DNA from 4 places in the Streptomyces sp. NPDC053560 genome. Region 1 is predicted to be linked to each of the others. Evidence: riboswitches for the same ligand, from Rfam matches in the RefSeq annotation. Region 1 holds a riboswitch; each other region holds the start of a gene.
What was found. Region 1 has a riboswitch for cobalamin ahead of ACIGQF_RS10095 (cobalamin biosynthesis protein). Riboswitches for the same ligand answer to the same signal wherever they lie in the genome.
Positions count from the first base shown of each region.

Region 2: it holds a riboswitch for cobalamin, as region 1 does, so the genes downstream of both, metE (5-methyltetrahydropteroyltriglutamate--homocysteine S-methyltransferase) here and ACIGQF_RS10095 (cobalamin biosynthesis protein) in region 1, are expected to answer to the same signal.
Region 3: it holds a riboswitch for cobalamin, as region 1 does, so the genes downstream of both, ACIGQF_RS32095 ((2Fe-2S) ferredoxin domain-containing protein) here and ACIGQF_RS10095 (cobalamin biosynthesis protein) in region 1, are expected to answer to the same signal.
Region 4: it holds a riboswitch for cobalamin, as region 1 does, so the genes downstream of both, ACIGQF_RS32295 (ribonucleoside-diphosphate reductase subunit alpha) here and ACIGQF_RS10095 (cobalamin biosynthesis protein) in region 1, are expected to answer to the same signal.

Region 1 is NZ_JBITXI010000004.1:57,380-65,234, reverse strand. Features, by position in the region: gene cobO (cob(I)yrinic acid a,c-diamide adenosyltransferase) at 53-649, opposite strand; gene ACIGQF_RS10105 (putative cobaltochelatase) at 649-2,757, opposite strand; gene ACIGQF_RS10100 (cobyric acid synthase) at 2,813-4,342, opposite strand; gene ACIGQF_RS10095 (cobalamin biosynthesis protein) at 4,339-5,307, opposite strand; cobalamin riboswitch at 5,461-5,595, opposite strand; gene ACIGQF_RS10090 (hypothetical protein) at 5,773-6,021, opposite strand; gene ACIGQF_RS10085 (anion permease) at 6,053-7,303, opposite strand; gene ACIGQF_RS10080 (lysozyme) at 7,486-7,855, opposite strand, start outside.
Region 2 is NZ_JBITXI010000003.1:335,825-343,679, forward strand. Features, by position in the region: gene aceB (malate synthase A) at 1-1,498, shown strand, start outside; cobalamin riboswitch at 1,785-2,004, shown strand; gene metE (5-methyltetrahydropteroyltriglutamate--homocysteine S-methyltransferase) at 2,168-4,486, shown strand; gene ACIGQF_RS08410 (enoyl-CoA hydratase/isomerase family protein) at 4,590-5,687, opposite strand; partial or broken gene ACIGQF_RS08415 (acyl-CoA dehydrogenase family protein) at 5,684-5,838, opposite strand; gene ACIGQF_RS08420 (methylmalonyl-CoA mutase family protein) at 6,012-7,820, shown strand; gene scpA (methylmalonyl-CoA mutase) at 7,820-7,855, shown strand, end outside.
Region 3 is NZ_JBITXI010000015.1:156,926-164,780, forward strand. Features, by position in the region: gene ACIGQF_RS32075 (DUF3291 domain-containing protein) at 46-603, opposite strand; gene ACIGQF_RS32080 (hypothetical protein) at 1,072-1,323, shown strand; gene ACIGQF_RS32085 (alpha/beta fold hydrolase) at 1,630-2,490, opposite strand; gene ACIGQF_RS32090 ((2Fe-2S)-binding protein) at 3,197-3,889, opposite strand; gene ACIGQF_RS32095 ((2Fe-2S) ferredoxin domain-containing protein) at 3,939-4,334, opposite strand; cobalamin riboswitch at 4,375-4,563, opposite strand; gene ACIGQF_RS32100 (hypothetical protein) at 4,596-4,769, opposite strand; gene ACIGQF_RS32105 (NADPH-dependent FMN reductase) at 4,937-5,596, opposite strand; gene ACIGQF_RS32110 (helix-turn-helix domain-containing protein) at 6,198-7,205, shown strand; gene ACIGQF_RS32115 (S26 family signal peptidase) at 7,259-7,855, opposite strand, start outside.
Region 4 is NZ_JBITXI010000016.1:967-8,821, reverse strand. Features, by position in the region: gene ACIGQF_RS32305 (transglycosylase domain-containing protein) at 1-1,700, opposite strand, end outside; gene ACIGQF_RS32300 (ribonucleotide-diphosphate reductase subunit beta) at 1,856-2,962, opposite strand; gene ACIGQF_RS32295 (ribonucleoside-diphosphate reductase subunit alpha) at 2,962-5,382, opposite strand; cobalamin riboswitch at 5,534-5,691, opposite strand; gene ACIGQF_RS32290 (GNAT family N-acetyltransferase) at 5,871-6,383, opposite strand; gene mctP (monocarboxylate uptake permease MctP) at 6,465-7,855, opposite strand, start outside.

The DNA.
Region 1 (7,855 bases):
GCTCGTCTCCCCGGTCGCCACCGGGCACTCGTCTCCGGTCACCACCGGGTACTCACCACTCAATGCCCCGCTGGCCCTTCTGGCCCGCGTCCATCGGGTGCTTCACCTTGGTCATGTCGGTGACCAGGTCGGCGAAGTCCACCAGCTTCTCCGGCGCGTTCCGGCCGGTGATCACCACATGCTGGGTGCCGGGACGGTTCCGCAGCACCTCGATCACCTCGTCGGTGTCGATCCAGCCCCAGTGCATCGGGTACGCGAACTCGTCCAGCACGTACAGCTTGTACGTCTCGGCCGCCAGGTCCCGCTTGACCTGCTCCCAGCCCTCGCGGGCCGCCTCCTCGCTGGACTCGATGTCGCGCTGGACCCACGACCAGCCCTCGCCCATCTTGTGCCAGGCCACCGTGCCGCCCTCGCCGGTCTCCCCGAGGACGCGCAGCGCACGCTCCTCGCCGACCTTCCACTTGGCGGACTTCACGAACTGGAACACCCCGACCGGCCAGCCCTGGTTCCAGGCCCGCAGCGCGAGGCCGAACGCGGCGGTGGACTTGCCCTTGCCGGTTCCGGTGTGGACGAAGACGAGCGGGCGGTTGCGGCGCTGGCGGGTGGTGAGGCCGTCGTTCGGTACGACGGTCGGCTGTCCCTGCGGCATCAGGCGGCCCTCCGGTGGGTGGTGTCGGTGACGTTGCGTACGAGCGCGGAGACGCTGTCCGCGCGCAGTTCGTCGAGGGTGACGGCGGTGCCCTGCAGATCGCGGGCCAGCTCCCCGGCCAGACCGAGGCGGACGGGGCCCGCCTCGCAGTCCACGACCACCGAGGCGACGCCCTCGGAGGCCAGCAGCCGCGCGGCCTTCGAAGCGCGCGGCCGCGGCTCCACGCCGCCGGTCGCCCGGCCGTCGGTGACCACGACCACCAGCGGGCGGCGCGAGGCGTCCCGCATGCGCTCCACCCGCAGCACCTCATGGGCCTTCAGCAGGCCCGCGGCCAGCGGCGTCCGGCCGCCGGTCGGCAACTGCTCCAGCCGGGCCGCGCCCGCCTCGACCGAGGACGTGGGCGGCAGCGCGAGCGCGGCGTCCGCGCCCCGGAAGGTGATCATGCCGACCTTGTCGCGCCGCTGGTACGCGTCCAGCAGCAGCGACAGCACCGCGCCCTTCACCGCCGTCATCCGCTTCCGCGCGGCCATCGAGCCGGAGGCGTCCACGACGAACAGCACGAGGTTGCCCTCGCGGCCCTCGCGCACCGCCTCCCGCAGATCGTCCCGGCGGACGACGAGCCCCGTACCGCTGCGCCCGCGCCGCTTCTGGTGCGGCGCCGCGGCCTGCACGGTGGCGGCCAGGTGCAGCTTGCCCAGCGCGCCCTGCGGACGGCGGGAACCGGTGGTGCGGCCGTGCGCGGTACGGGCCCGGGAGCGCCGGCCGTCGGCGCCCTCGCCGAGCCCCGGCACGTCCAGCCGCTTGGTCTTGAACGGCTCGGTGGCGCCGACGGCGGGCTTCTCCGGAGCCGCGCCGCCCTCGGAGGGCTCCGGAGAAGCCTCGCCCTGAGGCTGCGCGGGCTGCTCCTCACGACCGCCCTCGGAGCGCTGGTCCGGTACGGACGGCTGCTCGGGGCCCGCGTCCGCACCCGACGGCCGCGGCGCGTCGTCCGGGCCGTCCTGCGGCGGCTGCCCGCCGCCCCCGTCGGGGCCTCCGCCGTCCGGCCCGTCCGGACCGTCGTCCGGACCCTCCGGCTCGGGGTCCGGCTCGTCGTCCCGCGGGCCGTACTCCTCCAGGGTCTGGTCGAGCTTGTCCTCGTCGAGGCCGGGGGCGTCGAAGGGGTTGCGGCGGCGCCGGTGCGGCAGCGCGAGGAGCGCGGCCTGCCGCACGTCCTCCTCGGCGACCTCGTCCCGGCCCGCCCAGGCGGCGAGCGCCGTCGCGGTACGGGCCATCACGATGTCGGCGCGCATGCCGTCCACCTCGAACGCCGCGCAGGTCGCCGAGATCTGGCGGAGCGCAGCGTCGCCGAGCACGACGTCCGGGAGCAGCGCGCGGGCCGTGGCGATCCGCTGCCGCAGCGCCTCCTCCTCGGCGGCCCAGCGCGCCGCGAAGCCGACCGGGTCGGCGTCGTACGCCAGCCGCCGCCGGACGACCTCGACCCGCTGGTCGGGCTCGCGGGAGGCGGCGACCTCCACGGTCAGGCCGAAGCGGTCCAGCAACTGCGGCCGCAGCTCGCCCTCTTCGGGGTTCATCGTGCCGACCAGCAGGAAGCGCGCCGCGTGCCGCACGGAGACGCCCTCGCGCTCCACGTACGAGGAGCCCATGGCCGCGGCGTCCAGCAGCAGGTCGATCAGGTGGTCGTGGAGGAGGTTGACCTCGTCGACGTAGAGGATGCCGCGGTGCGCGTCGGCGAGCAGGCCGGGCTCGAACGCCTTGACGCCTTCCGACAGCGCCCGCTCGATGTCGAGGGCGCCCACGAGACGGTCCTCCGAGGCGCCCACGGGGAGTTCGACCATGCGGGCCGCGCGGGACTCGGCGGGGCCGGCGTCGTGCGGCCCGTCGGGGCACTGCGGGTCCGGCGCCGCGGGGTCGCAGCTGAACCGGCAGCCGGGGACGACCGGGACGCCGGGCAGCAGGTCGGCCAGCGCACGCACCGCCGTCGACTTGGCGGTGCCCTTCTCGCCGCGTACCAGGACGCCGCCCACCGCCGGGCTGACGGCGTTGAGCAGCAGCGCCAGCCGCAGGTCGTCCATGCCGACGACGGCGGTGAACGGGTACCGGGTGCTCACGTGCTGATCACTCCTTCGAGTGGCTTCGGGTCTGCATACGGGAATCGGTCGTCGGTCATGGCGCCCCCGGTGGTACGAACGGCAGGTCCTTCGGGACGCCGTTCTCGATCAGGCGCAGCAGCGCCTCCGTGTCCGCGTGTTCCTCGATCAGGTCGCCCAGCGCGTCGAGCTGTTCCTCGCGCAGCGCGTCGAAGCAGGTGTCCGGCGCGGGCACGAACGCGCGCCCCGCATCCGCCGCCACCCGGCGCAGGAACGCGCGCCGGAAGCCGTCGCTCTCCAGGGAGCCGTGCCAGTGCGTGCCCCATACGGAGCCGACGCGGCAGCCGTCCAGGAAGGGCTCGTCGCCCTCGCGGACCTCGGCGACGCCGTGGTGGATCTCGTACCCCGCCACCGGCTCGCCCAGCGCCTCGCCCTCGGGCCTGGCCAGGGTCTTCTCCGCCGCGAACCGTACGCGTACGGGCAGCAGTCCGAGCGCGTCGACCGCGCCGGCCCGCGACTCCACCTCGTCCTCGATGTGCTCGGCGAGCATCTGGAAGCCGCCGCAGATGCCCAGTACCGGGCGGCCCTCGGCGGCCCGGCGCACGATGGCGTCGGCGAGCCCGCGCTCGCGCAGCCACCGCAGCGCCCGTACGGTCCCGCGGGTGCCGGGCAGCACGACGAGGTCGGCGTCGGCCAGCTCCTCGGGGCGGTCCACGAAGCGCACCACGACGCCCGGTTCGGCGGCGAGCGCGTCCACGTCGGTGAAGTTGGACATCAGGGGCACGGCCGCGACGGCGACCCGCAGGATGTCGTCGCCGTGCGGCGCCGCGACCGTGCTCTCGCGCACCGCGCCGCGGAGCGACACCCGCAGGCCGTCCTCCTCGTCGATGCCGAGCCCGTGCCGGAAGGGCAGCACGCCCAGCGCCGGCCGGCCGCTCAGCTTCCTGAGCATGTCCAGCCCCGGCTCCAGCAGCGTCACGTCGCCGCGGAACTTGTTCACCACGTACCCCGCGAGGTGTGCCTGATCGGCCTCGGAGAGCAGCGCGGTGGTACCGAAGAAGGACGCGAAGACGCCGCCCCGGTCGATGTCGCCGACGACGACCACGGGGAGGCCCGCGGCGCGCGCGAGGCCCATGTTCACGATGTCGGTCCGGCGCAGGTTGATCTCCGCCGGGCTGCCCGCGCCCTCGCAGATCACCGCGTCGTGCGTACGGCGCAGCTCGGTCAGGCAGTCGGTGACCGTGCCGAGCAGCTTCTCCTGCCGCCCCTGGTGGTACCCCCGCGCGCTCAGCTCGCCCACCGGCTTGCCCAGCAGCACGACCTGGCTGCTGCGGTCGCTGCCGGGCTTGAGCAGCACCGGGTTCATCAGCGCGGTCGGCTCGACCCGGGCCGCCGCGGCCTGCATGGCCTGCGCCCGCCCGATCTCCGCGCCCTCGCGCGTCACATACGAATTGAGCGACATGTTCTGGGCCTTGAAGGGCGCCACCTTGACGCCCTTGCGCGCCAGCCAGCGGCAGATGCCCGCCGTCACCACGCTCTTGCCCGCGTCCGACGTCGTCCCCGCGACCAGCAGTCCGCCGCCGAGCCTTTCCCGCGCTCCGCTCACCGCGGCCTCCTCGTCCTTCGTGCCGCGCGCACCGCGCCCACGGCGATCCGCGCCCCGACCGTCGTCGCCAGCGCCAGCGCGCTCACCCGGCGCGAGAGGCGCACCGCACGCGCGATGTCGGCCCCCTCGACCGCGCGGGCACCGCCGTTGAGCACCGGGCGGTGCTCGACCCGCCCCGCGTACGCCAGCGTGCCGCCCAGCCGTACGCCCAGCGCCCCGGCGAACGACGCCTCCACCGGGCCCGCGTTGGGGCTCGGGTGCCGCTTGCCGTCGGCCCGCCAGGCGCGCCACGCGCCGCGCGGGTCGGGCCCGGCGGCGGTGGCCAGCAGGGCGGTCAGCCGTGCTCCCGGCCAGCCCGCCACGTCGTCCAGCCGGGCAGAGGCCCAGCCGTACCGGCGGTAGCGGTCGGACTTGTGCCCCACCATCGCGTCCAGCGTGTTCACCGCGCGGAAGGCGACCAGGCCCGGCACGCCGCCGACGGCGCCCCAGACCAGCGCGCCCACGACCGCGTCGGAGGTGTTCTCGGCGACGGACTCCACGACGGCGCGGGCCATCTGCGGCCCGTCCAGCGACTGCGGGTCGCGGCCGCACAGGTGCGGCAGCCGCTCGCGTGCCACGTCGAGGTCGCCGGCCTCCAGCGCGCCGCCGATGGCGCGCGCTTCGCGGCCCAGCGTCGTACCGCCCAGCACGGCCCAGGTGGCGGCGGCGGTCAGCGCGATGCGGGCGGGGGCGCAGCGGCGTACGGAGCGGGAGAGCAGGGCGGCGCCCAGGGCAGCTCCACCGGCGCACAGCGCGGTGTGCGCCGCGCCGTATCCGCGGTGGTCGCGCCACAGCCCGCGCTCCACGGCGGCCGCTGCCCGCCCGAAGGCGGCCACCGGGTGACCGCGGCGGGGATCGCCCACGGCCAGGTCGCCGAGAAAGCCCAGAGCCGCGCCGCACGCATAGGTGGCGTGTCCGGCACGCATCGTCGGATCAGCCCGCCGTCGTGCCTCGGCGGAACGGCCGGCCGCGGTCGCGTGCCGGGCGTACGGCGGAGGGCAGGGGTCTCGGCTCGGAGCCCGGCATGGCGTGTGTCCTCACTCAGGGTCCGCGCCCTGGCTCGACGTGACCGGCGACGAGAGTCTCCTGGCTCCCGGATCGACGCTTCCCCCGGCCTTCCAGCCCGTGCCTGTGGCGGGCCGTGGCTTCTCCTGGAGGAGCGCTCCCCGGTGACAGTGGCGGGACCGCGCCGGATTCTCACCGGACTTCCTCATCTGTCGCCGAATGGCACCGGGCAGTCCACCACGTGCCGCGAATGCCGTCAACTCACCCTTGACCTGCGACGCAGGCGTATGGCAGACCATGTGGCCGACACCACAGGACGGGGACACGCAAAGGCGCCCGGCGGCCGCGGAGTACGCGGCGCCGGGCGCCTTGGGCGCGGTGCGGGGTCAGCCGGCGACGATCAGGAAGATGCCGTAGCCGACGGCCGCGAGGCAGAGCGCGAAGCAGGCGTACCCGCCGGCGCGGGCGACGGCCGAGGAGCCGCCGGCGGCGACCGCGGTGGCGCCCGCCTCGCCCTCCTGCGCGGTCTTGCGGGACGTCCCCACGATGCCCAGGGTGAACAGGCCCACCATGCCGACGGTCACCACGAGCGTGGTGCCGAAGACCTGGCCGAGTGCAGCCCAGTCGATGTTCATGGCGTCGTTTCCTTAACGCGAGCGGCCGCGGTCAGCGGACGGCTGTGGTGGCGGGGGAGCGCTTGGCGGACTGCGCCGGGATGCCGTCGATGGTGCCGGCTCCGGCCGTGGTCGCGCCCGCGGGCGGCGGGGAGACCGTCTGGAGCGCGGTGGTGACGACACCGGCCGGCTCGATGGGCTCCACGTCGTTGACGTTGCTGTGGTCCACCGGCTTGCGCCGCGAGGCGGCCCAGATGGCACCGCAGATCGCGAGGCCCAGCACGGCGACGGTGGTGACGCCCCAGGTGCCCTGGCCCGCCAGGAAGGCGGCGCCCGCGGCGACCAGGCCGGCGGCCGGCAGGGTCAGACCCCAGGCGATCACCATGCGGCCCGCGGTCGACCAGCGCACGACGCCGCCCTTCTTGCCCAGGCCCGAGCCCATGACCGAGCCGGAGCAGACCTGGGTGGTGGAGAGCGCGAAGCCGAGGTGCGAGGAGGCCAGGATCGTGACGGCGGCGCCGGTCTGGGCGGCGAAGCCCTGCGGCGGCTGGATGTCGGTGATGCCCTTGCCCATCGTGCGGATGATCCGCCAGCCGCCCAGGTACGTGCCGAGGGCGATGGCGAGGCCGGCCGAGGCGATGACCCACATCGGCGGGTCGGCCTGCGGGGCGAGCGCGCCGCCGGTGATCAGCGCGAGGGTGATGACGCCCATCGTCTTCTGGGCGTCGTTGGTGCCGTGGGCGAGGGAGACCAGGGCGGCCGAGGCGATCTGCCCGGCGCGGTAGCCCTTGGCGGTGTCCTGCTCGGCGCGGTTGCGGGCCAGCCGGTAGGTGAGCCGGGTGGCGAAGGTCGCGGCGAGGCCCGCGACGATCGGCGCGGCCACGGCCGGGATGAGGACCTTCATCACGACGGCGTCCCCGTTGACCCCGCTCGTGCCGACGGACACCAGGGTCGCGCCGATCAGGCCTCCGAAGAGGGCGTGCGAGGAGCTGGAGGGGAGACCGGCGAGCCAGGTCAGGAGGTTCCAGACGATGGCACCGACGAGCCCGGCGAAGATCACCTCTGGCCTGATGCCGGCGCCTTCGTCGATGATTCCGCCGGAAATGGTCTTGGCGACCTCCACGGAGAGGAACGCGCCGACGAGATTCAGTACCGCCGACATCGCCACCGCTGTCTTGGGCTTCAGCGCCCCGGTGGAGATGGTGGTGGCCATGGCGTTGGCCGTGTCGTGGAAGCCGTTCGTGAAGTCGAACACCAAGGCCGTGACGATCACGATCCCGATGAGAAGCGTGATGTGTTCCATTCACCCAGGCAATCAGTTCGATGGTCAGTGACGCGAGCGACCGTACGGAGGGTGGGTGAACGGGAGATGAACACCAACGGGCCTGGTGGTGACGCCCCCGCCGTTTTCGTGCGGAGGCGTCTCACCCGTCACTCGAGGTTCATTCCGTGGTGCCTTTGAGGTGCTTGTGGCACGGCTCCGGCCTAGCCGCCGGCGAACCTGCGGAGCTGTCCGTAGGAGCCGTTCCAGGCGTTCTGATCGCCCGGCAGCGCGCCCTTGTTCGAGTACTGCCAGATGCTCAGGAAGGACCATCCTTGCGGCAGCTTCCCGGGCCTGCCGTGCCAGGATGCCAGCCACAGCGGATGGCTCTGCGCGAAGGCGCCGCTGCCGCCGGTGCAGGTGTTCCACCAGCGGGTGGTCGTGTAGATCACCGGCCGGCGCCCGGTCTGCCGCTTGATCTCGTCGCTGAAGTCCCAGATCCAGGCGACCATCTTCTTCTTGCTCACGCCGTAGCACTTGTGCTTCTTGCTGTACGGGTTGTGCTCGATGTCCAGGGCCGGCGGCAGCGTCCAG
Region 2 (7,855 bases), on a different contig from region 1:
CCGGCTGGCCGCGGGCTTCGGGGGACGCCGCCGGGAGCTGATGAAGGAACGCCGCCGGCAGGCGCTCCGCCTCGCCAGCGGCTCCCCGCTGGACTTCCCCCTGGTCACGTCCGCCGTCCGGGCCGATCCCGACTGGCGGGTCGCACCGCCCGCGCCCGGCCTGACCGACCGCCGCGTCGAGATCACCGGCCCGCCCGAGCGCCGGATGGCGGTCAACGCGCTGAAGTCGGGAGCCCGGGTGTGGATGGCCGACTTCGCGGACGCCACCTCGCCCACCTGGGAAAACATCATCGGCGGTCAGATCGCTCTGCTCGACGCGGTCCAGCGGCGCATCGACTTCACCACCCCCGACGGGAGGGAGTACCGGCTCGCCGCCGACGACCGGCTCGCCACCCTCGTGGTCCGGCCGCGCGGCTGGCACCTGGACGAGGCGCACCTGGAGTACGACGGAGCGCCGGTGCCCGCCGCACTCGTCGACTTCGGGCTGTACTTCTTCCACTGCGCGCAACGCCAGGTCGACGCCGGCCACGGCCCGTACTTCTACCTGCCGAAGCTGGAGAACCGTCACGAGGCGCGGCTGTGGAACGACATCTTCATCACGGCGCAGGAACTCCTGGGCATTCCGCGGGGCACGGTCCGCGCCGCCGTGTTCATCGAGACGATCACCGCTGCATTCGAGATGGAGGAGATCCTCTACGAACTGCGCGAGCACAGCTCGGGCCTCAACGCGGGCCGTTGGGACTACCTGTTCAGTCTCATCAAGACCTTCGGACACCGCACCGACTTTCTGCTGCCGGACCGCGCGAAGGTGACGATGACCGCTCCGTTCATGCGCGCGTACACGGAGCTGCTGGTGCGCACCTGCCACAAGCGGGGCGCCCACGCGATCGGTGGCATGGCGGCGCAGGTGCCGAGCAAGGACCCGGCCGCCCGCGAAGCGGCGCTCGCCAAGGTGCGGCTGGACAAGGAGCGCGAGGCGGAGGACGGTTTCGACGGCTCCTGGGTCGCCCATCCCGGCCTCGTGCGGGTGTGCCGCGAGGCGTACGACGGCGTGCTGGGCGACCGGCCGCACCAGATCGACCGGACGCGGGACGACGTGGAGGTGACGGCGGCGCATCTGCTGTCCGTGCGCCGGATCAGCGAACGGCCCACTGCGGAAGGCGTGCGGACCAACATCGCGGTCGCCCTGCGCTACTTCGCCGCCTGGCTGCACGGCCGGGGCGCGGTCGCCGTGGACGGTCTCATGGCGGACGCGGCCACCGCCGAGATCGCCCGCGTCCAGATCTGGCAGTGGCTCCGGCACCGGGTCCTGGACCGGGCGACGGTCCTGCGGCTGCTCGACGAGGAAGCCGAGTCGCTCGGCGCCGAGTACCCATGGGCGCCCGTCGAGGAGGTGCGGGATCTCTTCGAACGCAACGCGCTGGCACGCGAGTTGCCGCTCTTCTTCACTCCGGACGCCTATGCCGCCCACCTCGTGCGCCGGGTGGAGCAGCCATGAGCGGGGACGTCCGGCGGCTGCCGGGCCGCAAGTCCGGCCGGGGGCTCCACATGTACGGCCGGGAGTGGGATCCCGGCACGGCCGGACGGAGGGTGCCCGGACCACCGGGCTGAGGGGCCCGGAACGCACCGCCGGCCGAGGGAACCGGCGCGTGCTCGCAGGGAACGGGCGGGAAGTGCGCGTGCGGCGCTTCCCGCCCGCTGCCCGTGTCCAGCACCGTGACCGTGTGTCTCAGCTCACCAACCGAATGACGGACGTGATCCGCCACGGGGCGGGGGCGGCCCGTAGGGTGTCCGGTGCAGCTGGTTCGCCCCGTCCGCCAGGCGGGATGCGTCGCAAGAGGGAACCCGGTGGGAATCCGGGACTGCCCCGCAGCGGTGTGTGGGAACGACCGCCGTCATACGCACTGGGCCCGAGTGGGCCCGGGAAGCGACGGCCAGTAGGTGTCCTCCTCGGTGAGGACGCGCCCATGAGTCCGAAGACCTGCCATCTGCCCGCGTACGGACGACTCGTGCGCGGCATCCCGGTGACCTCGAGGGCGGGTCGGCGTTTCTTACCAGGCGGAAGCCGCGCATTGCCGCGCGAGGCCGTACCGCCCGGTGGGTCACCCCTTCGCGTTCTCGTCCCGTTGCCGGGATCTCAGGGATTCATCTCGCGAAGGAGATCTCCGTGACAGCGAAGTCCGCAGCCGCGGCAGCACGGGCCACCGTGTACGGCTACCCGCGCCAGGGCCGGAACCGGGAACTGAAGAAGGCGATCGAGGGATACTGGAAGGGCCGCGTCACCGCTGATGCCCTCCGTACCACCGCCGCCGGACTGCGCCGCACCAACTGGCAGCAGCTGGCCGACGCCGGCATCGACGAGGTTCCGACCGGCGACTTCTCGTACTACGACCACGTGCTGGACACCACCGTCATGGTGGGTGCGGTGCCCGACCGCCACCGCGACGCCGTCGCAGCGGACCGCCTCGACGGCTACTTCGCGATGGCGCGTGGTACGCGGGACGTCGCACCGCTGGAGATGACCAAGTGGTTCGACACCAACTACCACTACCTGGTCCCCGAGCTGGGCCCGGACACGGTGTTCTCCGCCGACTCCGCCAAGCAGGTCGGCGAGCTGAAGGAGGCCGTCGCCCTGGGGCTGACGGCCCGTCCGGTCCTGGTCGGCCCGGTCACCTACCTGCTTCTCGCCAAGCCGGCGCCCGGCGTCGCCGCCGACTTCGACCCGCTGACCCTGCTGGACCGGCTGCTCCCCGTCTACGCCGAGGTCCTCGCCGACCTGCGTGCCGCCGGCGCCGAGTGGGTCCAGCTGGACGAGCCCGCCCTCGTACAGGACCGCACCCCGGCCGAACTGAACGCCGCAGAGCGTGCCTACCGGGACCTCGGCGCCCTCACCGACCGCCCGAAGCTGCTGGCCGCCACCTACTTCGACCGCCTCGGCAACGCCCTGCCGGTGCTCGCGAAGACACCCGTCGAGGGCCTCGCCCTGGACTTCACCGAGGCGGCCGCCGCCAACCTGGACGCCCTCGCCGCCGTCGGCGGGCTGCCCGGCAAGCGGCTGGTCGCCGGTGTGGTCAACGGCCGCAACATCTGGGTCAACGACCTGGAGACCTCGCTCGCCACGCTCGGCACGCTCCTCGGCCTCGCCGACCGCGTCGACGTGTCGGCCTCCTGCTCCCTGCTGCATGTCCCCCTCGACACGGCCCCCGAGCGCGACATCGCACCGCAGATCCTGCGCTGGCTCGCCTTCGCCCGCCAGAAGATCACCGAGATCGCCACCCTCGCCAAGGGCCTCGCACAGGGCACGGACACGATCGCGGCCGAACTCGCCGCCAACCGCGCCGACCTGGCCTCCCGCGCCGGCTCCCCCATCACCCGCGACCCGGCCGTACGCGCCCGTACCGCGGCCGTCACGGAGGCCGACGGCCGGCGCTCCCAGCCGTACGACCGACGGGCCGCGGCGCAGCGCGCCCACCTCGGCCTGCCCCTGCTGCCGACCACCACCATCGGCTCCTTCCCGCAGACCGGCGAGGTGCGCACCGCCCGCGCCGACCTGCGTGCGGGCCGGATCGACACGGCCGGCTACGAGGAGCGCATCAAGGCGGAGATCCAGGAGGTGATCTCCTTCCAGGAGAAGGCCGGCCTGGATGTCCTGGTGCACGGCGAGGCCGAGCGCAACGACATGGTGCAGTACTTCGCCGAGCAGCTCACCGGCTACCTCGCGACGCAGCACGGCTGGGTCCAGTCCTACGGCACCCGCTATGTCCGGCCGCCGGTCCTGGCCGGTGACATCTCCCGTCCCGAGCCCATGACGGTGCGCTGGACGGAGTACGCCCGGTCCCTGACCGACCGCCCGGTCAAGGGCATGCTCACCGGCCCGGTCACCATGCTCGCCTGGTCCTTCGTCCGCGACGACCAGTCCCTCGCCGACACCGCCCGCCAGGTCGCGCTCGCGCTGCGCGACGAGGTGACCGATCTGGAGGCGGCGGGCACCTCCGTCATCCAGGTGGACGAGCCGGCGCTGCGCGAGACCCTGCCGCTGCGCGCCGCTGACCGCCCCGCCTACCTGGCGTGGGCGACCGAGGCGTTCCGGCTCACCACCAGTGGTGTGCGCCCGGACACGCAGATCCATACGCACATGTGCTACGCGGAGTTCGGCGACATCGTCCAGGCCATCGACGACCTCGACGCCGATGTCATCAGCCTGGAGGCCGCCCGCTCCCACATGCAGGTCGCACGCGAACTGGCCTCCCACGGCTACCCGCGGGAGGCCGGGCCCGGCGTGTACGACATCCACTCCCCGCGCGTGCCCAGCGCCGAGGAGGCGGCGGAGCTGCTCCGCACCGGCCTGGAGGCGATCCCCGCCGAGCGGCTGTGGGTCAACCCCGACTGCGGTCTGAAGACCCGCGGCTGGGCCGAGACCCGAGCCTCCCTGGAGAACCTGGTCGCCGCGGCCCGCACGGTCCGCGGCGAGCTGCCCGCGCGCTGACCGGACGGCTCTGGGGCCGGGACACCGCAGGGTGTTCCGGCCCTCATGGCCGACTCCGATGAACGCGACGGTACGCGACAGTCCTGCTCACCGGATCACCAAGTCATCCCGTCGTGGTGTCCGACCCTGCGGCGAGTCCGAGTTCGCGCGCGCCGAGAGGCGCGAAGAAACGCTCGACGTCGGCGTCGGTGACCTCGGCGAGGGTGGCCGGTGACCAGCGCGGATTCCGGTCCTTGTCGATGACCTGGGCACGGATGCCCGCCACCAGGTCGGGGGTGGTCAGTGCCGCGCAGGAGACCCGGTACTCCTGGTCGAGGACCCGCTCCAGCGGGCCGAGCCGGCGGGCCCTGCGCAGTGCCGCGAGAGTGACCTTCAGGGCGGTGGGCGACCTGGCGATGAGGGTTACGGCGGCTTCCTTCGCGGCCGGGTCGCCGTGGTCGAGCAGCCGTCCGACGATCTCCTCGACCGTGTCGGCGGCGTAACAGGTGTCGATCCATTCCCGCCGCTCGGCCAGTTCCCCCGGTGGCGGGGCCTGCACGTGGCGGCTCAGTGCCTCCCGTACGGGCAGGCGGGACAGATCGTCGACGAGCTGTCCGAGTGCGGCGGACGGTACGTAGTGGTCGGCGAGTCCGCACAGCAGGGCGTCTGCGGCACCGGCCTGTGTGCCCGTCAGGGCGAGGTGGGTGCCCAGTTCGCCGGGGACCCGGGCGAGCAGGTAGGTGCCGCCGACGTCCGGTACGAAGCCGATGCCGGTCTCGGGCATGGCGATCCGGGACCGTTCGGTGACGAGGCGGATGCTGCCGTGCGCGGAGATGCCGACGCCGCCGCCCATGACGATGCCGTCCATGACGGCGACGTACGGCTTGGAGTAGCGGGCGATGCGGGCGTTGAGGCGGTACTCGTCGCGCCAGAACGCGGCGGAGGCGCTGCCGTCGCCGTTGCGTGCGTCGTCGTGGATCGCGCGGATGTCGCCGCCCGCGCACAGGCCCCGTTCCCCCGCGCCGGTGACCACCACCGTCTCGACGGTCGGATCGTCCTCCCAGGCGGTGAGCGCCCGGTCGATGCGGCGGACCATGGTGTGGGTCAGTGCGTTGAGGGCCTTGGGGCGGTTGAGGGTGAGGTGGGCGGCCCGGCCTGCGGTGTGCAGCAGGACGGGTTCTTCGGTGCCGATGGTGCCAGTGGTGCCGGTCGCGTCGGTCATCCGGACGCCTCCGTCAGGCCGCGGGCCACAATGACGCGCATGATCTCGTTGGTTCCTTCCAGGATGTGGTGACCCGCAGGTCGCGGACGATCTTCTCGATGCCGACGCTGTTGTACCCGTAACCGTCGTGCAGCTGCGGCATCCGACCCGCACATGGTTGGGCACCCTGGTAATCCCATCCCCCGCCGGTCCGTCCGCCGCTTCTCGACGGGGGCCCGGTCCCCTACCCCGGCAGGGCGGCGGTTCATGCCACCCGGTGGAAGAGAACAAGGTCACAGCCTTGCCCTCTGCCGCTCCATTGTTAACGTGGCCTAACATCCGAGCATGACGGTCCTGCCTGACGACGGGCTTTCCCTGGCGGCCGAGTTCCCTGACGCGACACATGAGCAGTGGCAGCACCTGGTAGCGGGTGTGCTGCGCAAGTCGGGCAAGGAAGTCTCTGGCGCCGAGGCCGAGTATGCCCTGTCCACCGCGCTGGAGGACGGGCTTCGCACCCGCCCCCTCTACACCGCGCGCGACCACGCGCCCGACTCCGGCCTGCCCGGCTTCGCACCCTTCGTGCGCGGCGGCCGGCCGGAGGGCAATACGGCCGGCGGCTGGGACGTACGCCAGCGCCACACGGTCGCGGACGGTGACGCCGTCCTGGCCGACCTGGAGAACGGCGTCACCTCCCTGTGGCTGGCCGTCGGAGGGTCCGGCATTCCCATTGCCTCGCTGGGCCGCGCCCTCGACGGCGTGTACCTCGACCTGGCGCCGGTCGTCCTGGACGCGGGCGACGAGGCCGCACCGGCCGCGCGGGAGCTGCTGCGGCTGTACGAGGAGCGTGGTGTCACCGCCGAGGCCGCTCGCGGCAACCTGGGCGGTGACCCGCTGGGCCACGAGGCCCGCACCGGACGCTCGTACGACATCGCTCCCGTGACCGAACTGGCCCGGTCGTGCGCCGCGCGGTACCCCGGGATACGGGCACTGACCGTGGACGCCCTGCCGTACCACGAGGCAGGCGGATCCGCGGCGCAGGAACTGGGCTGCTCCCTGGCGACGGGCGTCGCGTACCTGCGCGAGCTGACCGACGCCGGAATGAGCACGCAAGAGGCCTGCGCGCAGCTGGAGTTCCGGTACGCCGCGACCGCCGACCAGTTCCTGACCGTCGCCAAGCTGCGCGCGGCGCGCCGGCTGTGGGCCCGCGTCGCAGAGGCCTGCGGGGCGCCGCAGGCGGGCGCGCAGCTCCAGCACGTGGTCACCTCGCCGGTGATGATGACGCGCCGCGACCCCTGGGTGAACATGCTGCGCGCCACGGTCGCCACCCTGGCCGCCGGAGTGGCGGGCGCCGACGCCGTGACCGTACTGCCCTTCGATCACGCGCTCGGGCTGCCGGACGCGTTCGCGCGCCGTATCGCCCGCAACACCTCCACCATCCTCATCGAGGAGTCGCACCTCGCCCGGGTGATCGACCCGGCGGGCGGCTCCTGGTACGTGGAGCGGCTCACGGACGAGCTCGCGCACGCGGCCTGGGACTTCTTCCAGGAGATCGAGCGGTCCGGCGGGCAGGCTGCGGCGCTGCGCTCCGGCATGGTCGGCGAGCGGCTGGCCGCGACCTGGTCACAGCGGTCCGCCAAGCTCGCCACGCGACGCGAACCCCTCACCGGAGTCAGCGAGTTCCCGCACCTGGCGGAGAAGCCGGTCGTCCGCGACCCCGCGCCCGAGCCGCCGGCCGGGGGCCTGCCCCGGGTGCGGCGGGACGAGGCGTACGAGGCGCTGCGGGCCCGCTCCGACGCCCACCTCGCCGCCACCGGCACACGGCCCCGCGTCTTCCTCGCCGCGCTCGGCCCGGCCGCAGCGCACACCGCACGGCTGACCTTCGCCGCCAACCTCTTCCAGGCGGGCGGCATCGAACCCGTCACCGAAGGCACCTTCGGGGAGAGCGGAGCCCGGGAAGTGTGCCTGTGCTCCAGTGACACGCTGTATGAGAAGCAGGCCGAGGCCACCGCGCAGACGCTCCGTGAAGCGGGCGCACGCCATGTGTTCCTCGCCGGCCGCCCCGGCACGTACGCGGGCATCGACACCTACGTGTCCGCCGGCGGCGACGCCGTTGCCGTGCTCTCCGCCACGCTCGACCGCATGGGAGTGTCCTGATGTCCATCCCCGACTTCTCCGCGATCGAGCTGGGT
Region 3 (7,855 bases), on a different contig from region 1:
CAATCGAGTTGTTCGACAGCGAACCCAGTCGTTCAGGCTTCCTGATCAGCAAACCTGGTCGCTCTTCGGCCCGATGCCATTGATGCTGGTCGCAGCTCCGTCCCGAGCGAACGAGTGGTGGAAGGTGAAGGCATGCGGTGCGGAGCCATGGTCGTGAAGGTGCTCCAGCCTGGAAACTCCGTCCTGCCAGGTGGGTATCACATCGTCGGAGACCCACCAGCACACGTAATTCGGGTGCCCTGTCCTCTCGAACCAGTCATAACGCCTGTTCAGCGCCTCGCGGTGCAGACCGGTGTAGATGGCGTCGAAGGCGGGGCGCAGGTCGGTCCAGAGTGAGAGGGTCGCGGCCAGGGCGGTGGTTTCCACCGTGCGGCCCTTGCCGTACCAGGTCGGTACGGCGAACTCGCCCCATGCACCCCAGTCAGCCTCGAAGAGCATGCCCCGGTCACCGCCTGCCGCTTCAGCACGAGCGAGGTACCCGGGGCGCTGACTGATCTTCCGGTAGACGGTCTCACCAATGTCGTAGAACTCGCGCGTGAGAGGCGCGGGATCGGCGAGAGGTGACTTCAGAACGCCGAATGTGTACAGCGCAAGATGAGGCATACGTCTCTCCCTGGTTGGGGGTGCCTGATGTGGACCCGCGGGTGGCTCAGCCTGGCGGAGCTCCTGGGCGACCGTGGGCGATCGCCGAAGACCAGGTGAAGGTAGCTGCCTCCGCGGCCCCTGTCGATATTGCGTTTTTCCTCTCCACGTGGCCTCTCGCACCGGTCATTGCGGGGGCTGGGCGGTGACGGGCGAGGCAGGCTGGTGCGTGCACAGGTGGCGCTGCACGCCGCGCGTGGACGCTCCCACGCATGCATCGCCCGGGAGGCGGGCTGCATATGGACACCGCGCGCCGCCGGCCTGTCCGGTTCGCTCAGGCGGGCCTGCCCGGGCTCAAAGACCGCAGGCGCCGAGGCCGCCCGACGGAACGCCACCCCGTTCATGTCGGCGTCGACCGTGCGTCGCCGGCTGGCCAGGGCGTGAACAAACCCCGAGCGATGTACGGCGCCGGCCACTTAGGTTGTGGTCATGAGCCTCGATCTAGATGATGAGATCCGCAGCCATGGGGAACTTGCCGCGTTTGTTCGCGACCTGCACCAGGAGTACTTGAGCCGAGGGCAGGAGTGGGAGAACAGCAACCTGGAGAGGTTTCTTGAGGCTCTGGCCGCGTGGATTGACAGCGCGGACGGCTTGTACCGCAACTTCGGCAAAGATCTCCCGCCTGCAGGCGACTGGACTTTCTTCGCGCGCAGTCTTCAGGCAGCCACGGTATACGAGTGACCGGTCGGAGCGTACACGGATAGGCCGGATGGGCGTTCAACTCGTCGAATGGGCCGTGCACTTGAGGCGCGTCCTCACTGTTCACCTGTCGCGCGGGCAGCCTTCGCGCGATCCGGGTCGCATCACGGAGGCTCTACCTCGACCGGCTGAAGGTAGCCATCGGTCTCCCTGGGCGCTGGATCGCCACAGGCCGATCGTACCGATCGTTCAGGGTGTGCGGTCCTCGGCTCCTGTGAAGTACCCGGACATGACCCGGGGCCACGACGGCCGCTCAGGAGTCGGCGAACCGGCGAACCGGTCGAAGCCCTACGTGCCCAACGCTCCTTGCACGAATCGCCGAAGGTGCGCACGTACGGCGTGGGGCTGTTCCAACCAGGACTCGTGACCGGCGCCCTCGATCCGCGTCAGGGGAAGATCGAGCCGACGGGCGAGTGATGCGAGTGCCGAGATAGGTCGGGGGTCGGCGCCGCCGCCGAGAAGCTCCGCTCGCGCGGGCAGGCACGCGCGCAGCTCGGCAAGATGTTCATCGAGCGGGTCCGCGCGCCCTTCCTTGCCGAGTTCACTGTTCATGACCCAGTTGACGGGGCGACGCCGCCGGGCACCCTGCGCGGCCCGGTGCCATCCCCCTTCGGGATCGGCGTGGTCGGTGAACCAGGCCAGCGTGAGCAGCTCCACTTCCTGCTCCTCCGTGCGCTGCCGCAGTTCCTCCAACTCGCGGAGCCGCTCCTGCTGCGCTGCGGACATGCGGCGGCTGCGCTCCACCCGGTACCCGGTACGCCAATCACCGACGAACGGCCCACACATCAGGAGCATCGCGGCAACCCGTTCAGAGTGCATCAGGCAGAACCGGCTCGCCAGATCGGCGCCGTAGGAGTGCCCGATCAGTACGGCCTCGGGCACGTCCCATGCGTCGAGCAGTTCAGCAAGATCGTCGACATGCCTGGCGAAGGAATGGGGTCCCTGCCAGGGGGAATGACCTGTGCCGCGCTGGTCGTACCGGTACGCAGGCGCCAGGTCCGCGACCATGGAGGCGACCTCGCCCAGGTAGTCCGGCAGACCGGGACCGCCATGGAGCAGAACCACGGCCGGCTGCTGAGCTGTGTCCCCTTGCGCCATCCAGCGCAACCGCGTCCCGTCAGTCATCGCCACGAGACCCTGCGTCTCCATCGAAGTCACCGCGAAGAACCTACCGGCGGCACCGAGGCTTCGCCAAAGATTTGGAGAACGAACCGACTTCGCCGGGGCGACGACATGACTGGCTGGTCACGTCGGGGACCACTCGCGCCGTATGCACCGGCCGACACGATCGCCGTTTCGAACAAAGTGCCCTCACCAGCAGAGAGAAAGCTCGGCTCGACCGGGTCCGCACCTGCGTGACGGGCCTCGCTCGTCCCCGCGTGGTGGCGATCGAATGGCTCGATCCACTGTGGCCCGCCGGCCACTGGGTACCGGAACAGATCGCTGCGGCGGGCGGTGGGTGACCCGCTCCAGGCCTCTCCCGGCGAGCATATGAAACCGATGCCCTGGGGCTCCGTATGTGCCGTGCGTCCCGATGTCCTCCTGGTCCTGCCGTGCGGGTTCCCACCTGACCGGATGCTGCAGGAAGCGGAGTCGCTCACGAGCCTCACCGGCTGGTCGGACCTGCCCTCCGTTCGGTCCGGCCGTGTATGGGCGCTGGACGGCCCCTCGTACTTCAATCGACCGGGGCCTCGAGTGGTGCGCGGCGCCGGGATCCTGGGGCAGCTACTGCACGGGGCGGCTTGCGGATCCCCCTGACACATGCAGAAGCACGTCGGCTCTCCGCCAGTACTACTGACGTAGACCACTGAGGTAGCGCCTCCGTCGACGTCCGTGCAGGCACCGGCTCCACCCGTCAGTTCACCAGACAGCAGTCTCCGCATTTTCCACCGCCGGGGGCCCGGTAGTACAGGCAGCAACTGCGGCGACGAAACGTCAGGTCCGGGCCGGTGATGTGGCCGGTACCACGAAGCCGTCCTGTAGCCAGCAGATCCATGGTGAGATGAGTGAGTGGAGCTCGCAGGTCAGGCTGAGTCCGAAGCAGCATGGACGCGGACCCGAGGAGCGCCGACGCCATGTTGCCGTCCAGCAATCGCGGCGAGATCTTGACAGCGAGTTGGTTTTCCAACGCCTCCATGCGTTGGTTGACCTCGGCGTACATCTGCTGCGATACGGACGGCAGTCCTGTTGTGTACCGGCCGACCGGGTCTGCCAGATGGAGAGCCGGGCCGCCCTCGGACCACTGCAGCGAGCTCAGATCGAGAACAATTCCGTGCAGGAGCGTGCAGGCCAGCACGGGGGACCACAAGCGGGCCGCGAGCCCCAAGTGGGCGATGGAGACGCCGATCCGCGCCTCGTCCGTGGCATATCGCTCGTTCACCGTCTCAGCCAGTGCGGCGAACACCGCCGGGCTGAGTTGTCCGCTCTCGTGCGGCCCGGCGTGACGGTCCATCGTTGTGGACAGGACGAAGAAGCCGCCCAGGGCGGCGACGTCGTGGAGCGCCGAGGCCACGTCCTTGGCGCGTGCCTCCCCCGCCCTTTCACTCATGTCGGATCCTTCCGCAGTCGCGGCAGTTCGGCGAGCCGGTCCATCGGGATCAGGTTGCTTTCACGCGACGTGGTGGGGTGAAGGTGTAGAGGTCAAGAATCTCCGGGCGTGGCGCGACGCCCGGGCCACCGGAGCTCACCCATGCGGCTACGTCCTCAGTGGCGTCGCCATCGTTGACCAGACCCAGCCATACCGGTCGAGCGCCGGCCGCGCGGCCGACCGCGGACGGCTGCACCACGATGACATTCGCCTGATCGCAGACGTCGAGACACTCGGAGATCCGTACCGGCGCCACGGCGCGTAGCCGCGCGGTCTGCGCCGCGTGGTCGCCGCTCACCTTGACGGTGCCGCAGCAGCAGTCGCGGCACACGACCACCCGGCAGGGAACCGAGTTTTCGGCTCCCCTGTTGTCGTCCTGCACCACGTCGGCCGGCGTTTCTGGCATGCCGCGTCCTTCCTCTCACCGGGGAGATCCGCCCCGGGGTCCATCGAGGAGGCGACAGCGTGAGTCTCCTGGCTCCCGGGTTACTGCTCGTCCCGCCTTCCCACCCGCGCGGGGCGGTGGCTCATCGGGATCCGCTCGCCGATCACAGTGGCGGTACCGCACCGGATTCACACCGGTTTCCTCGAACCGCCGTCGCCTTTGTCATCCGACATCATGCCATTAGCAATCTTCGGGACCTCGGGCGCTATCGCGTCGGCTCGGTCAGCCCGCGGCGGACGATCGCACCGCGCCCTGCCCACCCACTGCGGAAGGCACCGCGTGCACCATTTGCAGCAGTCCGACCCGCGCCCCGTGGATACGATTCAGGCCGAACCTGTCGATGGCACCCAGCATGAGCTTCTGGCAGTGGTTCGTCCGGGCCATCGGCTTGTCCATCAAGTGCTGGTCGTCATTGATTGCTGCCAGCCATGTCTTCCGGGCGTCGTGGACGAGTCAGCTCGGCCAGGAGCTCCGCCCGTCGTGGGCAACCGCGGCTGCCCACGAAGTCAGGGGCAGCAATGCCCGGGTCAGTCCTCGGCGCGCTGGGTCACGCAATGCCCGTGTCAGTCTTCGGCGCGCTGGGTCACTGGTGCGTCGGTGCGGTCACCGGGGAACTCGTACCAGCGACGCTGCAGGCAGACGAACTGCACGTCGGCGCAGACCAGCCGCATGAACCCGGCGATGGTTTCGGTCAGCCGCTGCTGTGCTCCGGGGTGGGAGAGCCGACCGTCCTCGGTGAAGCCCTCGTGCGCACGAGGCAGGCTGAACATGTCGGGGTAGACCCGCGTCCCCAGGTGCTCCAGCGGGACACGTAGCGCCCACAGGCCGCGGTTGCCACCGATCATCGACGGCGAGGACGACAGCAACAGCGCGTGCTTGGTCTTGAAGGGCTGCGGTCGAACGCGTGACACCCAGTCGATGGCGTTCTTCAACAGTCCCGGAACGGAGGCGTTGTACTCGGGAGACGAGATCACGAACGCATCGCAACGTTTGATCCGCTCGGCCAGGGCCAGGGCGCCGGCCGGTAGCCCTTCCGCGTCTTCCACATCGCCGTCGTACAACGGCATGTCGAAATCCCGCATGCCGGCCAGATCGGCCTCGGCACCACTCTCGGCGACCAGGTGCGATGCCAGAGCGGCCAGCCGCGCGTTGGTGGAGTGGGCACGCAGGGCCGCGCCGAACACCAGGACGCGAACAGCAGCCGGTTCCACCTCTGCAGCCATAGCGGCCCCATTCCTTCCTCCGGGCAGCCGTACCAGCGGCCAGTCTTCCGCAGCCCGGCCCGCCGCACCAGACGGCGGAACGGCTGCCGCCGCACACGTAACGCTGTTCGGGTGACGTCATGACGGCATGGTGTCGTGGCGTCGTGGCGACATCATCATGCGATCCCCCCCCGAGGCCCCACGGTGCGCCGGCGGCTGAGCAGCCCCCACACAGGCGATGCACCATCCGGTCAGCAGTACGGCGGCCAGGCCGAGCACGTCGTCCCGAGGCGACTCGCACCCACAGCCGTCGCTCTCCTGTTCGCCTCCCCGGCTGAGGACTTTTCGCGGACTCTCACCGAAACCACCACCGGATCGCGACGAAATGAGCATTCCCTGGAATACGTACGCTCCCCTTCCTCTGTGTCATCGCTGCGGGAGACCTCCTGCGGGAGGCCTCCTGCGGGCGCCGTAAAACGGCGACAAGTCGCTGAATCACATCTGTCCCTGCTTCATCAGCAGTGGCAAGCTTCTCGCCCAGACAGCTCTTACGGCAGGGCAGGGGGAACGAGTGAGAGACGAACGATTAGAGCCGGAAGGCATCACCGAGGTGGCCGCATTCATGACGGGGCTGCGTCGGCTGCGCGCGCTGTCCGGGCTGACCTTCCGGGAACTGGCACGCCGGGCCGAAGCAGAGGGGCGCACCCTGCCCGCCAGCACACTCGCCGCCGCTCTTGGCCGGGAGAAACTGCCGAGGGCGGAAGTCGTGGAAGGGCTCGTCCGGGCCTGCGGCTGTCCGCCGGACACCGTCGCCGCGTGGCTGGCGGCGCGCAGCAGGCTTGCCTGTCCCGGCCCTGAAACGACCGCGAGCACCGCATCGGCCGCAGCTCCTGACCAGGGCACCCCGGCCGATACGGCGACCGCAGTACGGCGCAGACGCCTGGGCCTGCGCCGGCGGACGGGAACGTACATCGCTGCGGCGGGCGTCGCCACCGCTGTCACCCTGGGGCTGGTCCTGTACGCACAGACCGGTTCCGCAGCCGGTGGGGCCGGTGAGACCGGACCGGAGCGGACCGCCGCTCTGAGCGACACCGCGGAGCCACCGACCCCGCCCCCGTCCGCGTCCGCGTCCGTACCAGAGGGCAAGTACCTCATCCGCGCCGCGCAATCGGGACTCTGTCTCGCCGAGCGCGTCGGCGAGGGGTCGGGACAGGTCCATCAGGACGAATGCGCCAATGCCATACCGGATTACGCCCTGGAACGGTTCCCCGACGGCACGTATCAGATCCTTTCCCAGCACCCCGAGTTCGGGCCGGGATGCATGGGCGTTACGGACCGGCGTACGGCCGAACTCGCCCCGGTCGCCGATGACTTCTGCGGACGGCGGGGACCTGCCGAGCGCTTCGTACTGGAACGTGTGGACGACGACGCCGTCACCGGCGCGGCAAAGGCCGGCCTCGGCACCTCACCCGACAACGACCTGTACCGGCTGCGCCCACGCCATTCGCAGAAATGCCTGGGCTTCACGCCGTCGGCGACCTCCGGCGGGCGCGAAGGGCAGCCGCTGCTCCAGTTGTCGTGCGCCCCGAAAGCCGAGGGGCAGTTGTTCGCCTTCGAACCGGTGACGTGACGAGGGTGACGGCGGTGCCGGTCCTGGCGGTGCTGGCGTTCCTGGTGGTGGCGCTAGCCCGATAGGCCGTGATGTTCGTGATGTTCGTGACGTTGGTGGCGACGGTTCTGGCGGGAACGCCGGGCCGCCCGGCCGAGCGGCCGTACGACGACACCGAGCACCTCCGCGGTCGAGTAGTAGCCGAAGCGGCGTGAGTCGAAGCTCTGTGCCCGGTTGTCACCGAGCAGTACGAGCCTGCCCGGCGGAACGGTGGTCTCGGGAACGTCCGCGAGGGACGGGACGCGGTCGCGCGGTACCGCGTCACCAGGCAGCGCGGCGACCCTCTTGATGATCCACTCGAAGTAATCGGGGTCGTCGGGACCCATCACAGCGCGCCCGAGCACCGCGAGCTCCCCCACCGCCCGGACGGGGCCGCGTCGGACGAGGACGCGGTCCCCGCCCAGGAGCGTGGGCTGCATGCTCGCGCCCCGGACCGTCACGACCACCCATCGGCCGCGCAGCAGCGCACGGCCGACGGCCAGAGCCACCGAGGGGGCGGGCGCCAGGACGAACAGCCACACCACAGGCGCGGGCCGGCGCAGCACCGCCAGCATTGCGGCTGCGGTCAGCAGGGTCAGCCCGATGAGCAGCGGGCCGCGCACGGGGCGGGC
Region 4 (7,855 bases), on a different contig from region 1:
CCGTACGGCAGCTTCGCGGAGATCTCCCGGGGCAGCGTCTTCCGGGCGAACGCGCCCAGCGCCCCGTTGATGCCGCGGGCCGCCTCCGGGGCCAGTACGCGGCGCGGCTTCGGCGGCGTGAGGCCCGGCAGCGGCTCGCCGTCGCGCACCACCTTCGTCACCGAGTACGGCTCTGTCCGGCTGCCGTCGTTGCCGAACAGCGAGTACGCGCCGGCCAGCCGGATCGCGCTGGGCGTGGAGGTGCCGAGGGGAAACGTCGGTTCCGGACGGGCCAGGCTCTCCCTGCGCAGACCGGCCTCGACGGCCAGGTCCCGTACGGCCTTCAGGCCCAGACGCCGGCCCGCGGCGACGAACGGCTGGTGGGCCGAGGACACCAGGCCCTCGTACAGGTCCGGCAGCGCGGGGTCCGCCATCTCGGCCGGAGACGACTCGGACGGGTGGGGCCCCGGCGGGTGCGGGAAGGGCACGGCGATGTCCGGCCCGGACGGGGTGCCGCCGTCGCGGAGGGCGGCGGCGAGCACGAACGGCTTGAAGGCGGACCCGGCCGGGACGCCCGCGGTGTCGGCGTTGTTCGCGAAGTGCTTCGTCGCGTCCGCGCCGCCGTAGAGCGCGACGATCGCGCCGTCCCGGGGCCGTACGGACGCGGCGCCGAATTCGACGTGCGCGTCGGCGGCGCGCTTCTTCGGGTCGATGCTGCGGCGGCGCTCGTCCGCCACCGCCTTTTCCAGCAGCGCCACCTTGTCCTTCTCGAAGGTGGTGTGGATGCGGTAGCCGCCGCGGGCGAGATCGCGGTCGGTCAGCCCCGTACGGCTGCGGAGGTATTTCTTCGCGGCGTCGACGAGATAACCGGTCTGCCCCTTCTGGCTGGTCGGGGTGGTGGGCCTGCGCGGCTCCGGGTACTTCGTGTAGCGGGCGCGCTCCTCCCGGCTCATCAGACCGGTCTCCACCTCACGGTCAAGAATCCATTTCCAGCGCGCCACGGTGCGTCGGCGGTTGGCGTCGCTCAGCGCCGGATCGTATTGCTCGGCGCCCTTGAGCAGCGCGGCCAGCGCCGCCCCCTGGCTGGGGTCGAGACGCTTGGCCGGAATGCCGTAATACGCGTTCGCGGCGGCCTGGATGCCGAACGAATGGCGGCCGAAAAAGCTGGTGTTGAGATAGCCCTGCAGGATTTCCTGCTTGGTCTTGCGATTGTCCAGCTTCAGCGCGATGAAGAACTCCTTCACCTTGCGCTTGAGGGTCCGGTCCTGCGAGAGATATGTGTTCTTCACGTACTGCTGGGTGATGGTGGAACCGCCCTGGGCGTCCTGGCCCTTGACCATGTTCACCGCGGCCCGGGCGATTCCCGGGAACGAGACCCCGGAATCGGAGTAGAAACTCGCGTTCTCGGCGGCGATGACGGCGTGCTCGACGGAGTCGGGCACCTGGGCGAGGGTGACGTTCTGCCGGTTGACGGCACCCTCGCTCACCATCTGACTGCCGTCCGCCCAGTAATAGACGGTGGCTTCCCGGCGCGCGTCGTCGTTCTCGTCCGGGATGCCGACCTGCGCGTACCCGAAGGCGAAGAGCCCGGCGAGGCCGGCCGCGCCGACGGCTGTGGCGCCGAGCTGCTGTCTCCAGGACGGCAGCCAGCGGCGCAGCCCGCGCCGGCCCCGGCGCGGATAGTCGATGAACCGTTTCCTTGGCTGCTCGCTGCCCTTCATGCCAGGGGAGAGCCGATGGGCGGCGGCCGGGTTTCCGGCCGCCGCGGGCTGTCATCGACTCATCAAACGCGGCTCATCGACTCGTCAAATCCGGTCCCGATTCGCCGGACATAAAGAACCGGATCGCCGGCCATGAAGAAGCCGACGGTGCCGGATCAGAACTCGTCGTCGAAGGAGACCGAGCCCTCCACGGCAACCTGGTACGCCGAAGCGCGCCGCTCGAAGAAGTTGGTCAGCTCCTGGACGTTCTGCAGCTCCATGAAGGAGAACGGGTTCTCCGAGCCGTACACCGGCGCGAAGCCGAGGCGCTGGAGCCGCTGGTCCGCGACGCACTGGAGGTACTCGCGCATCGACTCGGTGTTCATGCCCGGCAGGCCGTCCCCGCACAGGTCGCGGCCGAACTGCAGCTCCGCGTCCACCGCCTCCTTGAGCATGTCGGTGACCTGCTGCTCCAGCTCCGCGTCGAACAGGTCGGGCTCCTCCTCGCGGACGGTGTCCACCACGGAGAAGGCGAAGTTCATGTGCATGGTCTCGTCACGGAACACCCAGTTGGTGCCCGTGGCCAGGCCGTGCAGCAGACCGCGCGACCGGAACCAGTACACGTACGCGAACGCGCCGTAGAAGAACAGCCCCTCGATGCACGCCGCGAAGCAGATCAGGTTCAGCAGGAAGCGGCGCCGGTCGGCCTTCGTCTCCAGCCGGTCGATGGACTCGACCGAGTCCATCCACTTGAAGCAGAACTCCGCTTTCTCCCGGATGGAGGGGATGTTCTCCACCGCGGCGAACGCGGCGGCGCGGTCGTCCGGGTCGGGCAGGTAGGTGTCCAGCAGCGTCAGATAGAACTGGACGTGCACGGCCTCCTCGAAGAGCTGACGGCTCAAGTACAGCCGCGCCTCAGGGGAGTTGATGTGCTTGTAGAGCGTCAGCACGAGGTTGTTCGCCACGATCGAGTCACCGGTCGCGAAGAACGCGACCAGCCGGCCGATCATGTGCTGCTCACCCGGGGAGAGCTTGGCGAGGTCGGCCACGTCGGAGTGGAGGTCGACCTCCTCCACCGTCCAGGTGTTCTTGATCGCGTCACGGTAGCGGTCGTAGAAGTCCGGGTACCGCATCGGCCGCAGGGTCAGCTCGAAGCCCGGGTCGAGAAGGTTCTTGGCCGTCCCGGGGGTGGCCGTGTGTGCCTGAGCGGTGGTTTCGGACAACGCGGTGTCGGCGCGCAGCGCCGTCGACGAGGGGTGGTGGTCGGGCGACGGGTTGGGCATTACTGGCAGGCCTCGCAGGACTCGGGGTTTTCCAGGGAGCAGGCGATCGCCTCGGGGTCGGTCGCCTGCTGGGGGACGGGAGCGGTGGCAGCCGCGGCGCGTGCGGACTGCGCGATCCGGGTGGCCGGACGCGACCGCAGGTAGTACGTGGTCTTGATGCCGCGCTTCCAGGCGTACGCGTACATCGAGCTGAGCTTGCCGATGGTCGGCGCCGCCATGAAGAGGTTCAGGGACTGGCTCTGGTCCAGGTACGGCGTGCGGTCGGCGGCCATGTCGATCAGCGCACGCTGCGGGACCTCCCAGGCGGTGCGGTACAGCGCGCGGATCTCCTCGGGGATCCACGGCACCTCCTGCACCGAGCCGTTGCCCTCGCGCAGCGCCTCACGGGTCCGCGCGTCCCAGCTGCCCGCCTTCTTCAGGTCCTCCACCAGATACGCGTTGACCTGTAGGAACTCCCCGCTCAGCGTCTCGCGCTTGAAGAGGTTGGAGACCTGCGGCTCGATGCACTCGTACACGCCCGCGATCGACGCGATGGTCGCCGTCGGCGCGATCGCCAGCAGGAGCGAGTTCCGCATGCCGGTCGCGGCGATGCGGTCGCGCAGCGCCGCCCAGCGGTCCGCCCAGCGCGGCTCGGCGTTCGGGTAGTGGTCCGGGTGCAGCACACCGCGCGCCGTACGCGTCGCCGACCAGTTCGGGTGCGGCCCGTGCCGCTCCGCGAGGTCGGCGGACGCCTCGTACGCCGCGAGCATGATCCGCTCGGAGATCCGGGTGGACAGCTCACGCGCCTCCGGCGAGTCGAACGGCAGCCGCAGCCGGAAGAAGACGTCCTGCAGACCCATCAGGCCCAGGCCCACCGGGCGCCAGCGCGAGTTGGACGCACCGGCCTGCTCGGTCGGGTAGAAGTTGATGTCCACGACCCGGTCGAGGAAGGTCACCGCCGTACGGACCGTGGTGTCGAGCTTCGCCCAGTCCATCTCGCCGTCGGCGCCCAGGTGCGCCGCCAGGTTCACGGACCCGAGGTTGCACACGGCCGTCTCGCCGTCGTCCGTGACCTCCAGGATCTCCGTGCACAGGTTCGAGGAGTGCACGACCCGGCCCGGCTCCGCCGTCTGGTTCGCGGTCCGGTTCGCGGCGTCCTTGAAGGTCATCCAGCCATTGCCGGTCTGCGCCAGCGTGCGCATCATCCGGGCGTACAGCGTGCGGGCCGGCACCGCCTTGACGGCCTTCCCCTCGGCCTCCGCCTTCCGGTACGCGGCATCGAACTCGGCGCCGTACAGATCCACCAGCTCCGGCGCGTCCACCGGCGAGAACAGCGACCAGTCCGCGTCGGCCTCCACCCGGCGCATGAACTCGTCCGGGATCCAGTGCGCGATGTTCAGATTGTGCGTACGCCGCGCCTCCTCACCCGTGTTGTCCCGCAGCTCCAGGAACTCCTCGATGTCCGCGTGCCAGGTCTCCAGGTACACACAGGCCGCGCCCTTGCGGCGGCCGCCCTGGTTCACGGCCGCGACCGAGGCGTCCAGCGTGCGCAGGAACGGCACGATGCCATTGGAGTGCCCGTTGGTGCCGCGGATCAGCGAACCGCGGGCGCGCACGCGGGAGTACGACAGACCGATGCCGCCCGCGTGCTTCGAGAGGCGCGCGACCTGGTGGTACCGGTCGTAGATCGAGTCCAGCTCGTCCAGCGGCGAGTCCAGCAGATAGCAGGAGGACATCTGCGGGTGACGGGTGCCGGAGTTGAAGAGCGTGGGGGAGGAGGGCAGGTAGGAGAGCGTGCTGGTCAGCGCGTACAGCTCGGCGACGTCAGCGAGCGCCCGCTCGGAGTGGTCCTCGGCCAGGCCGCACGCCACCCGCAGCAGGAAGTGCTGCGGCGTCTCGACGACCTTGCGGGTGAGCGGGTGCCGCAGCAGGTAGCGGGAGTACACCGTGCGCAGGCCGAAGTAGCCGAAACGGTCGTCGGCGCCGTCCGCGAGCGCCCGGTCGACCAGCGCGTCCAGCGCGGCGGCGTGCGCGGTGACGAACTCGGCCGTGGAGTCGGCGATCAGCCCCTCGCGGTGACCGGTGGCGACCGAAGCGGCGAAGCCCGTCGCGCCCTGGCTCGCGGCCTCCTCGGCGATCGCGGCCGTCAGCAGCCGCGCGGCCAGCTTGGAGTACTGCGGCTCGTCGCCGATCAGCCCCGCCGCGGCCTCCATCGCCAGCTCCCGCAGCTCCGCCTCGTCCGAACCGGCGTGCCGGCCGCGCAGCGCGGCAGCCGCGACCTTGCCCGGGTCGGTGGCCGGCAGGTCGGCGGTGAGGCCGGTCAGGGTGCGCAGCAGGGCCGTACCGGGAGCGTCATCGGGCCGCTCGGCCACTGTCCGAGGGGCCTGCGCCTCCTGTGCCGCTTGCGCCTCTTGTGCTGACTCCGCTGGCGCGATGGTCACCTTGTGCTCTCCTCCACTCGGCCGGTGCCGGGGAGGGGTGACGGAGGCGTACGGGCAGCCGCGCCGGACCATGCCGGGCACGCGGGCACACCACGCAGCGTCCACCGGCCCAACCCGCGGAGCCCGGACGTCTCGACGCCCGTGCCGGGACGGCTGCGGGCGTACCGTCGGCAGGTCATCGGACTCGCGAGCGGGCGGTAAATACCCACTCGGCACACCGTTGCGGGACAGTTCCGGATTCGCACCGGATTCCCCTGCGGCGACAGCGAGGACGAGCATACATCTTGTGCCGCCTCTCGCGACCATCCCTATATCTTGTGTCGCTGTACTGCTGTGCGTACAGCGGTACGCACGGATGGTCACGGGCCGCCGGCGGCGCGGGCAGGCGGCGGCGCGGCCGCGCGGCGCTTGCGGAGGCTCGGCCCGCGGACGTCAGGTCCGGCGTGTCAGCTGTCGGGGCGTCAGGTCCCGGTGCGGGCTCTCGGGATTCAGATCCCGGGTTTCAGATCCCGGGCGTACGTCAGCAGGGTGTCGAGGCCCGGCACCGGCGACCAGTCGCGCTCCGGCGTCCGGGTGAACCCCAGCCGCCCGTAGAGACGGTGGGCGCCGTGCATCGCACGCTGCGTGGACAGCACCAGCCGACCGCAGCCCGGAGTCTCCCGCGCCCGGTCCAGACACGCCCGTACCAGCGCCTCGCCCGCACCCCGGCCGCGCGCCTCCTTCGCCACCGCCAGCATCCGGAACTCCGCCTCGCCCGGCCCCGCGATGTCCGCCCACGGCCCGCCCGCCGGCACGAACGTCACCCCGCCCAGCACCTCACCCTCCGCCACGGCCACCAGCACCTCCGCCTCGGCCGCCCGGCGCGCCACGTCCCGCAGCACGGGCAGGTACGCGTCGTCCGCCCCGAAGTCGAGCAGCCCGCCCCCGAGATACGCCCGGGCCGTGATCTCACCCAGCCGCGCGTGCTCCGCCGCCCGTATCCCCCTGATCACGAAGTCCATGGCCGTCAGTGTGCACCAGGGGTACGACAACGGGCCGCCGGTTCTCACCGGCGGCCCGTCGGCCTCACGCATGCGGGCGGATCAGTGCGCGGCCCCCGCCGTGGCCGGCGGCAGATCCACCTGGACGCCCTTGTCGCCGGCGTCCGCCGTGTAGTCCTCCGGCGAGGTCTCGTCGACCCCGGCCGGCGCCTTCGCGGCCCGCAGTACGACCGTCAGCACGACCGTGACCAGGACGTTCAGCACGAACGCGGTCAAGCCGATGTAGCCGATCTCGCCGATGCCGGGGATCTCCGCGTTCGAGCCGCCGAAGTGCTTCTGCGTCGGGCTGGCCACGCCGTACGCCGCGACCGTGCCGTACACCATGCCGACCGCCCAGCCGGCGAGCAGCGCCCAGCGGTGGAACCAGCGGGTGAACAGGCCGCCCACCAGCGCCGGCATGGTCTGCAGGATCCAGATGCCGCCCAGCAGCTGGAAGTTGATCGCCACCGTCTTGTCCATCGTCAGGACGAACGCCAGCGCGCCGACCTTCACCAGCAGCGACACCAGCTTGGCGACCTTGTGCTCCTGCGCTGGCGTGGCGCCGGGCTTGAGGAAGTCCTTGTAGATGTTGCGGGTGAAGAGGTTCGCCGCGGCGATCGACATGATCGCCGCGGGCACCAGCGCACCGATGCCGATGGCGGCGAACGCCACGCCCGTGAACCAGTCGGGGAACATGTTCTCGAACAGCTGCGGAATCGCCAGCTGCCCGTTCTGCACCTTGATCCCGGCCGCGATCGCCATGAAGCCCAGCAGCGCGAGCAGGCCCAGCATCAGCGAGTACAGCGGCAGGATCGTGGTGTTGCGGCGGATCACGTTGCGGCTCTGCGAGGACAGTGTCGCCGTGATCGAGTGCGGATACATGAACAGCGCCAGCGCCGAACCGAGCGCCAGCGTCCCGTACGCCCACTGCGCGTTCGGCCCGCTCGCCAGCTCGCCGCGCGGCTTGCCCGTCGCCGGATTCGTCTGCGCGAAGGCGTCGCCCGCCGTGTGGAAGATGTGCTCGAAGCCGCCCAGCTTGATCGGGATGTAGATGATCGCCACCGCGATGACGATATAGATCAGGCCGTCCTTGACGAACGCGATCAGCGCGGGCGCGCGCAGCCCGGAGGAGTAGGTGTACGCGGCCAGCACGCCGAAGGCGATCAGCAGCGGCAGGTCCTTGATGAACCAGTGCGTGCTCTCGCCACCGCCGACGCCCATCACGTCCAGCACGGCCTGGATGCCGACGAGCTGAAGCGCGATGTACGGCATCGTGGCGAGGATGCCGGTGAGCGCCACGGCCAGCGACAGGGCCTTGGAGCCGAAGCGGCCGCGCACGAAGTCCGAGGTGGTGACGTACCCGTGCTTGTGCGACACCGACCACAGCCGCGGCAGGAAGGTGAAGATCAACGGGTAGACGAGGATCGTGTACGGCACGGCGAAGAAGCCGGCGG